Regions from separate parts of the Pseudomonas sp. KH_024_B2 genome, predicted to be linked through region 1. Evidence: riboswitches for the same ligand, from Rfam matches in the RefSeq annotation. Region 1 holds a riboswitch; the other holds the start of a gene.
The links. Region 1 has a riboswitch for cobalamin ahead of cobO (cob(I)yrinic acid a,c-diamide adenosyltransferase). Riboswitches for the same ligand answer to the same signal wherever they lie in the genome.
Positions count from the first base shown of each region.

Region 2: linked by a shared signal. The riboswitch ahead of AC3I0A_RS17040 (CbtB domain-containing protein) and the one ahead of cobO (cob(I)yrinic acid a,c-diamide adenosyltransferase) in region 1 are both predicted to bind cobalamin.

Region 1 is NZ_CM174502.1:4,407,729-4,412,317, reverse strand. It holds gene AC3I0A_RS20625 (C40 family peptidase) at 1-425, shown strand, start outside; gene AC3I0A_RS20620 (class I SAM-dependent methyltransferase) at 449-1,111, shown strand; gene AC3I0A_RS20615 (hypothetical protein) at 1,270-1,854, opposite strand; cobalamin riboswitch at 2,010-2,245, shown strand; gene cobO (cob(I)yrinic acid a,c-diamide adenosyltransferase) at 2,323-2,934, shown strand; gene AC3I0A_RS20605 (cobyrinic acid a,c-diamide synthase CobB) at 2,931-4,376, shown strand; gene bluB (5,6-dimethylbenzimidazole synthase) at 4,373-4,589, shown strand, end outside.
Region 2 is NZ_CM174502.1:3,672,260-3,676,848, reverse strand. It holds gene cobM (precorrin-4 C(11)-methyltransferase) at 1-502, opposite strand, end outside; gene AC3I0A_RS17050 (cobalamin biosynthesis protein) at 584-997, opposite strand; gene AC3I0A_RS17045 (CbtA family protein) at 1,003-1,695, opposite strand; gene AC3I0A_RS17040 (CbtB domain-containing protein) at 1,707-1,901, opposite strand; cobalamin riboswitch at 2,001-2,228, opposite strand; cobalamin riboswitch at 2,418-2,634, shown strand; gene cobW (cobalamin biosynthesis protein CobW) at 2,728-3,804, shown strand; gene cobN (cobaltochelatase subunit CobN) at 3,808-4,589, shown strand, end outside.

The sequences.
Region 1 (4,589 bases):
CCGCCCAAACATTCTCGCCTGCGGCCGAAGACGTGCTTTTCCGTGCCTTGGGCCTGGTGGGGACGCCTTATCGTTGGGGCGGTAATACGCCGGATTCGGGTTTTGATTGCAGTGGCCTGATCGGCTATGTCTATCGCGATACCGCTGGCATCACGCTGCCGCGTTCGACCCGCGAGATGATTGGCATGCAGGCGCAGGATGTCGACCAGAACGCATTGCAGACCGGTGACCTGGTATTTTTTGCCACCAATGGCGGCTCACAGGTCAGCCACGCCGGGATCTATGTCGGCGAAGGTCGATTTGTTCACGCGCCGGCCACCGGCGGAACGGTGAAGCTGGACAGTCTGTCCAAAGCCTATTGGCAGAAAGCCTATCTCAGCGCCAAGCGGGTATTGCAGCCAGAGCATCTGGCGCGCAACCCTTAGGTCGCACCTTCGCAGAGGTTGTCATGACCGCTCGCACGCTTAACCTCGATGATGCCCTCTACAGTTACCTGCTGGAGGTTTCCCTGCGCGAAACGCCGTTGTTGCGTCGTTTGCGTGACGAAACCCAAGCGCTACCCATGGCCCGCTGGCAGGTGGCGCCCGAGCAGGGCCAGTTCCTTGCGTTATTGGTCAAGCTGACCGGCGCCAGGCGCTTGCTGGAAGTCGGCACTTTCACCGGCTATAGCGCCTTATGCATGGCCTCGGCTTTGCCGGAAGAGGGTACCTTGATCTGTTGCGATATCCCCGGTGATTACAATGCCACCGCCCGCCGTTACTGGCAGGAGGCGGGTGTGGCGCAGCGGATTGATTTGCGCCTGGCACCTGCGCTGGAAACCCTGGCGCAGATCGAGCAGCAAGGGCAGGGCGGCTGTTTCGACTTGATCTTCATCGATGCCGACAAAGCCAATTATCCGGCCTATCTGGAGAGCGCTTTGCGTTTGCTGCGAAGCGGCGGCCTGGCGATTTTCGATAACACGCTGTGGAGCGGGCGGGTGCTCGAGGTCAATCCCGAGAGTGAAGACACCCGGGCCATCCAGGCGCTGAACCGCGCCTTGAAGGATGACTCGCGTGTCGACTTGTCGCTGTTGCCGTTAGGCGATGGGCTGACGTTGTGCCGCAAGCGGTAGGCAATAGCCTTTGTGGGAGCGGGCTTGCCCGCGAAGCGAACACCGAGGTTTTTTAGGCATTACGCGTCATCGTTTTTCGCGGGCAAGCCACGCTCCCACAGGTTATGTGTTCGGCCTCGATTGCTTCACTTGGCCGCCGTGCCGGAGGGATCAATCTCTCAGCCGCGCGCTTCTTTGAGCAGCACGGCGATGCCCGGATGATAGTTGCCGGCTTCATTGCGCAATTTGCGGTAGGCGTAAGGAAAATACCAGGCCACAGCGCAGGTATGTTCCTTTTGCAGGTCGTCGAGCATGTCCTGCAGTTCTTCGGGAGTGGCGCTTTGCTGGGCCTTTTGTGGGGCGACGAACAGGCAGCCAAGCTTCAGATCGCTGGCGTAGCTGATTTTCTTCGCATCACCAGCGATGTCGGCCAGCGCTTGAGTGAGATTCAGGTTGTTGACCCGCGGCCAGCGCTGGGTGGCCTGGAGATAGACCCGTTCTTCCTGGGTGGCGATGAAGAGATCGGCACGCCCGTTGCGGTCGCCGTCTTCCTGCTGTTTTTTGCTCGGGGTCTGTTCCAGGGTAACCATTTCCGCCATCCAGGCGGCAGCCGAGATCAGGCCAAGATTGGCTCGTTCATCGAACCAATAAGGCGATTCGTTATCGCCGCGCACCTGGTTGTAGCGATCGATACAGTCAAACCAGCGCTCCAGCACCGGGCGCAGGAATTCCAGCTTGGGATTGCTGATGATCATGCCTTGCATGTTGCTCACCCTTGTTATTGTGATGATGGGGTTGTGGCTATTTGATATCACTGCTTTCAGTGTGGCACAAGATTGGCGTCAGTTTATTGATCGACGGCACATAATCGCGGGCAGGCGTCCCGGGTTTAATTGACGCTCCACCCCCAACCCTCTAACCTTCGCGACTTGTTTCAGGTGCTCTGTGGCCGAGGGTCGACAGAGTGAAACAGGGAAGCCGGTGAGTGTGCGTTCTTTAACAGAACGGGCAGCGATCCCGGCGCTGCCCCCGCAACGGTAAATGAGTCAAGACTGTGCTTTGTGCCACTGTGTCGTACGTCGACATGGGAAGGCGTGCAGTCCGGGAGTAAACCCACTCATGAGCCCGGAGACCGGCCTGATCCATCCAACGGCATCACGGTGGGCGATGCCAGGCTTATGCCATCTATTTCTATTCCTGCCCCCCATTATCCACCCTAGTGGAGAGCTGCCATGACTGAATCCCCCGATCGTGACGAACGCCATCTGGCGCGCATGCTGCGCAAAAAAGCGGTAATCGACGAGCGTATTGCCAACTCACCGAACGAGTGCGGGCTGCTGCTGGTCCTGACCGGCAACGGCAAAGGTAAAAGCAGCTCCGCGTTCGGCATGCTTGCCCGGGCCATGGGCCATGGCATGCAATGCGGCGTGGTGCAGTTCATCAAGGGCCGCAACAGCACTGGCGAGGAGCTGTTCTTTCGACGCTTCCCCGAGCAAGTGCGCTTTCACGTGATGGGCGAAGGCTTCACCTGGGAAACCCAGGACCGTCAGCGTGACATCGCCGCGGCCGAAGCGGCCTGGCAAGTGTCCCGTGAGCTGCTGCGTGACCCGGCCATCGGCCTGGTGGTGCTCGACGAATTGAACATCGCCCTCAAGCACGGCTATCTGGACCTGGACCAGGTGCTCAGCGACTTGCAGGCTCGCCCGCCGATGCAGCATGTGCTGGTCACCGGTCGCGGCGCCAAGCCCGAGATGATCGATCTGGCCGACACGGTCACCGAAATGGGTGTGCTCAAGCATGCGTTCCAGGCCGGGATCAAAGCGCAAAAAGGCATCGAGCTGTGAGTAGTGATGCACGTCATTGCCCGGCGGTATTGATCGCCGCGCCGGCTTCCGGTCAGGGCAAGACCACCGTGACCGCCGCGCTGGCCCGCTTGCATCGCAATCAGGGACGCAAGGTTCGTGTGTTCAAGTGCGGTCCGGACTTTCTCGACCCGATGATTCTCGAGCGCGCCAGCGGTGCGCCGGTGTATCAACTGGACATGTGGATGGTCGGCGAACAGGAAAGCCGCCGACTGTTGTGGGAAGCGGCGGGCGAGGCTGACCTGATCCTGATCGAAGGGGTCATGGGCCTGTTCGACGGGACGCCGTCCAGTGCTGACCTGGCGCGGCACTTCGGCGTTCCGGTGCTCGCAGTGATCGACGGCACGGCCATGGCCCAGACCTTCGGCGCCCTGGCCTTGGGCCTGGCGCGTTATCAGCCGGACTTGCCGTTTGCCGGCGTGCTGGCCAACCGCGTCGGCACCTTGCGCCATGCGCAATTGCTCGAAGGCAGCCTGACCGAGGGCTTGCGCTGGTATGGCGCATTGTCCCGGGAAACCGGGATCGAACTGCCGAGCCGGCACCTGGGCCTGGTGCAGGCCAGCGAACTGAATGATCTGGACCTGCGCCTCGACGCGGCGGCCGAAGCTTTGGCCGGCAGTTGCGAAGTGGCGTTGCCGCCGCCGGTCGAGTTCGCTGCGCCTGAGGTCGTCGTCGCCGAGCCATTATTGACCGGTGTGCGGATTGCCGTGGCCCGCGATGAAGCGTTCGCGTTTACCTACGGCGCGAGTCTGGATCTGCTGCGGGCGATGGGCGCCGAGTTGCTGTTCTTCTCGCCGATCCATGACCGTGAACTGCCTGAAGCTGACAGTTTGTACCTGCCGGGCGGATACCCGGAATTGCATCATCTGGCGCTGGCGGAAAACGCCACGATGCTGGCGGCGATCCGCGCGCACCACGGGGCGGGCAAGCCGTTGCTGGCGGAGTGTGGCGGCATGTTGTATCTGCTCGACTCCCTGACCGATGTCGAGGGACAACGCGCCGAACTGCTGGGCTTGCTGGCGGGGGACGCGGTGATGCAAAAGCGCCTGGCGGCCTTGGCCTTGCAGGCAGTTGATCTGCCGGAAGGCTCGTTGCGCGGTCACACCTATCACCACTCGCTGACCAGCACCGAGCTTGCGCCGATTGCCCGTGGTCTGAGCCCCAACGGTGGACGTGGCGCTGAAGCGGTCTACCGTGAAGGTCGAATGACTGCCTCTTATGTGCACTTCTACTTTCCTTCCAATCCCTCTGCGGTGGCCGCGCTGTTTGCGCCTGGCGCGCAAACCGCTATCGCGAGCAAGCTCGCTCCCACATTCGACCGCGTACTCCCTGGGAAAGCCGACTTGCTTGCAGAAGAGTCGTACTCAACGGACAGCGCGACGCAATTCACTGTGGGAGCGAGCTTGCTCGCGAAGAGGCCATGACTGACAACGCATTTTCTGCGGACGAACGCGCGGCGGTCTACCGAGCCATCGGCGAACGCCGCGACATGCGCCACTTCGCTGGCGGCACCGTCGAGCCTGAACTGCTCAGCCGCCTGCTCGAAGCCGCCCATCAAGCCCCCAGCGTTGGCCTGATGCAGCCGTGGCGGTTTATCCGCATCACTGACCGCCCGTTGCGCGGCAAGATTCAGCAGC
Region 2 (4,589 bases), 740 kb from region 1:
GATGATTGACCCCCAGATGAATCGCCATGGTCGCTCCATGCTGCGCCAGGCTGCCGAGTTCTTCCCCGGCCGGCATCGCGGTTTTGTCGGCGTAGCGGGTCAGAATCACGCTCTGGGACACATCCGGTAGCGTCAGCTCCGCGCCCAGCAGCGCCGCGCAGGCGGCCGTCGCGGTCACGCCGGGAACAATTTCAAAGGGAATATCCAGCTCGCGCAAATAGCGAATCTGCTCGCCAATCGCACCGTACAGGCCCGGATCGCCGGAATGCACCCGGGCCACGTCCTGGCCTTTGCCGTGGGCGGTCTTGATCAGGTCGATGATCTGCTCCAGGTGCAGCTCGGCGCTGTTGACCAGCTGTTCTGCCTGGTGGCCTTCCAGTACGGCAGCGGGCACCAGGGAGCCGGCATAGATGATGACCGGGCAACTGCGGATCAGCCGCTGGCCTTTGATGGTGATCAGTTCCGGGTCGCCGGGACCTGCGCCGATAAAGTAGACGGTCATGGCGGTTTCCTGTGCAAAGTCGTGGCGGCAGCTCTTCAGATGAAGATTGCTCATGATCAAGGGCGGGGATTATCGAGGATTTTACTGAGCAGACGCCAATGCAAAGGTGGCCTGGGCGTATTTTTGTCGCGTGATCAACAGTTTGGCCGGGTTTTGCGCCAGCTGTTCGGCGAGTGCCAAAGCCGCGCTTTCGGCCACGCCGTAGCAGCCGGTGCGTTCAAAGGCGATCTCTGAGCGGTGACTGAGTTGGGGTTCGTAGGCAGCGAGTTGCGCACTAGTGAAGATCGTCAGCGGCAGCGCCAATTGCTCGGCCAGCTGAAGCAGGCCAGGTTCATCGCGTTTCAGGTCGATGCTGGCCAGGGCCCGGATCGCTCGAAGCTCGATGTTATAGGCCTGCAACGCCTGATCGAGCAGCGCCCGCAGCGTGCTGGCGGGGCAGCCACGCTGGCAGCCCAGGCCGACCACCAGGGTCGGCGCTGTGCTGATCGGCGTCATGCGCGTTACTGACCTGCGCTTTTGCGGCGGAACAACCAGGCGCTGATCAGGCCCAGGGCCAGCCAGAACGCCGCGTTGGTCAGCTGCGAAGCGATTTTGAATTGGGCTTCGAGCGCTTCCGGGGCGAGCATCGAATGCACTTCGGGCTGTGGTGCACCAATGATGTGCGGCACGGCCAGAGTCGCCACGCCGAGAATCTTCAGCGCCCAATGCTTGCCGAACACGATCAGCGCGATACCGACGGCGGTGGATGCCGCGGTACCGATCCACCAGATCTGCCGCTGCGCCAGGTCAGCTGCGGCAGTACCCGGCAGCTCGGGCGGCAAGCCCATGGTCGGCGCCAGGCAGAAGGTCGCGTAACCGGCCAGACCCCAGAGCAAACCCTGAGAGGTACGGTTCGGTGCGCGCAGGGTATAGAGGCCGGCGAGCATCAGGGCGAAACCGACCGCCACCACCAGATTGCCACCGGTGGTCGACAACACGCGCTGCCAGCCGTCTTCCGGCCCCCAGGCTTCGGCGTCATGGCTGTGAGCGGCAACAGCGCCTTCAGCATGTTCGTGAACTTCGGCAGCCGGAGCATTTTCGTAGGTTTCCGCCTGGAGAATCAGCGGCGCGACCCAGAAGCTTTGCAGCAGGGTCAGCAACAAGGCGGCGAGCAGCCCGGTGAAACCTGCGGTTTGCGCGATTCGCTTGATCATGTCAGCAGGTCTCAATGGCACGGAAAGGCGGAGCTGTGACGGGTGTCGTGGGCGGCGTTGTGCACCGCTTCGATGTGCGAGAAACCGGCGAAGTACACAAGGCACGCGCCCAGAATCGATGCGCCGATAGCGGCAACCAGGCGTTGGCTCAGGGTGGATGTAGTGCTGCTGGCGTCTGTGTGGCGGGTGCTGGTGATGATCGACATGGCGCTTCCCTCTGATGTGTCAGCGGGTGAATGGAGCGCATGGAAACCCCGCAAGACAGGCATGCAGAGGTCTGAACAGCGCCCGCCCACCGCGGGTTTGTTATGTGTGTGTAGCGGGCCGGTCTCCGGGCTCGCGAGGGGCAGGGCTTGCACCCGAACCTGCAGGAGTCGCCTTCCCATGCCGTACTGCTGGCACAGTGGATCTGACTCTTCACTCGCTTACCGTTGCGGGGGCAGCACCGGACTGATCAAGGCTTTGAGTAAAGCACATGACGCACCGGTTTCCCGTTTCACCCTGTGAAGGGCACCCGTAACAAGGTGTGAAGGAGAACATGAGCAGGGGATGGGCGTCAATTGGCAAGGGTTCTCACCTGTTAGACCGAGGCGTCCCCTTCGCGGGCAAGCCCGCTCCCACAGGGATACTCGGTCAACATGTGGGAGCGGGCTTGCCCGCGAAGGGGCCAGTACAGTCACCACAGATCTCAGCTTGAACATTGACCCGCCCCCCAGCACTGCGTAGCCTTGCGCTTTCGAGGTTCTTCGGTGCTCGATCCGAAGCTAAGAAGGGAACGCGGTCAATGCCGCGGCTGCCCCCGCAACTGTGAACGGTGATGTTCGCTGCCACGCCACTGCAAACCCCGTCCAAAGGGTTCGCGGGAAGGCGCAGTGAATGCCAGGTCAACAAGACCGGCACACCGTCAGCCAGGAGACCTGCCTCGTCCAGATTCTCACTACAACCGGGCGGGGTGATCCGGTGGCGAACTCTTGCGCCCCTATGCGCGCGGTTGTCGTCCCGTATGCCCGCCACCTTGCCAAAGGGCATCCGATGAAAACACTGGCCAAACTTCCCGTCACCATCGTTACCGGCTTCCTCGGCTCGGGCAAAACCACCTTGCTGCGGCACATGCTCGATAACGCTCAGGGTCGGCGCATCGCGGTCATCGTCAATGAATTCGGCGAGCTGGGCATCGACGGCGAGATCCTCAAGCAATGTTCCATCGGCTGCACGGAAGAAGAAGCCAGCGGCCGCGTCTATGAACTGGCCAACGGTTGCCTGTGCTGCACCGTCCAGGAAGAGTTCTTCCCGGTGATGCGTGAACTGGTTGCCCGTCGCGCCGACCTGGACCACATCCTCATCGAAACCTCTGGCCTGGCCCTGCCGAAACCGCTGGTGCAAGCCTTCCAGTGGCCGGAAATTCGCAGTGCCTGCACCGTCGACGCGGTGATCACCGTGGTCGACAGCCCGGCTGTAGCCGCCGGCACCTTCGCCGCGTTCCCGGATCAAGTCGACGCCCAGCGCAAGCTCGATCCGAATCTGGACCACGAATCGCCGCTGCATGAGTTGTTCGCCGACCAATTGGCCAGCGCCGACCTGGTGATCCTCAACAAGGCTGACCTGATCAGCCCTGAAGATCTGGCCAAAGTGCGCCTGGAAGTCGCCGAAGAACTGCCGCCGGCGGTAAAAATCATCGAAGCCAGCAGCGGTCGTCTGTCGCTGGACGTTTTGATCGGTCTGGGCGCCGGCTCCGAAGAGCACATCGACAGCCGTCACAGCCATCACGACCATCACCACGGCGACGCCGACAGTGAAGGGCATGATGATCATGACCATGACGCTTTCGACTCCATCTCCATCGAACTGCCTCAGGCCGACGAAAGCCTGCTGCTGGACGCCCTGACCCAACTGGTGGTTCAGCACGGCATTCTGCGGGTCAAAGGCTTCGCGGCGGTCCCGAACAAGCCGATGCGCTTGCTGGTCCAGGGCGTGGGCACGCGTTTCGACAGACACTTCGACCGTGCCTGGCGCGCCGATGAGCCGCGGGCAACGCGCCTGGTGCTGATCGGCCAGGAGCTGGACGCGGTGCTGATCGAAGCGCAGTTGCGCGCTGCACTCAGCGTCTAAGCCATGCATCTGCTCAGGACCCAGCCCGGCGGTTTCGTGTCGGATGACAACATTGCCGACCTTGGACAAACGCCCGCCGAGCTGGTGATCCTGTGCAGCGGCGACTCCAGCCTGGCGCTGCTCGCCGAAGCTGCGCAGCAGCTGCCGGACGACTATCCAAGCCTGCGTCTGGCCAACCCGATGCAGGTGCAGAATCACGCTTCGGTCGACCTGTATGTCGATGAGGTGTTGCGTCACGCCAAAGTCATCCTGATCTCGCTGCACGGCGGGATCGGTTATTGGCGTTACGGCATCGAGCGCCTGGTGGAGCTGGCCGAGCAGGGCGTGCAGCTGATTCTGGTGCCGGGTGATGATCGTCCCGACCCTGAACTGAGCGACCTGAGTACGGTGGCCGCCGAAGACCGCGATCGGCTTTGGCACTTTCTGCGTCAGGGTGGCATGGGCAATGCGCTGGATCTGTATCGCTGCCTGGCCAGTCGCTGGCTGGGCCGCGATTATCCATGGGCCGAACCACAAGTCCTGCCGCGCACGGCGATTTACCATCCCCACAGAAGCAACGCCGCACTCAGAGATTGGCAGGCCGACTGGCACGCCGATCAGCCAGTGGCGGCGGTGTTGTTTTACCGCTCGCACTTGCAGGCGGCGAACACCGCTTTCATCGATGTTTTCTGCCAGCGCTTGCAGGCGGCGGGGCTTAACCCGTTGCCGATTGCGCTGGCCAGTTTGAAAGAGCCCGGTTGCCTGGCGGTGGTCGAGGACTTGCTGGATGAAGTCTCAGCTTCGGT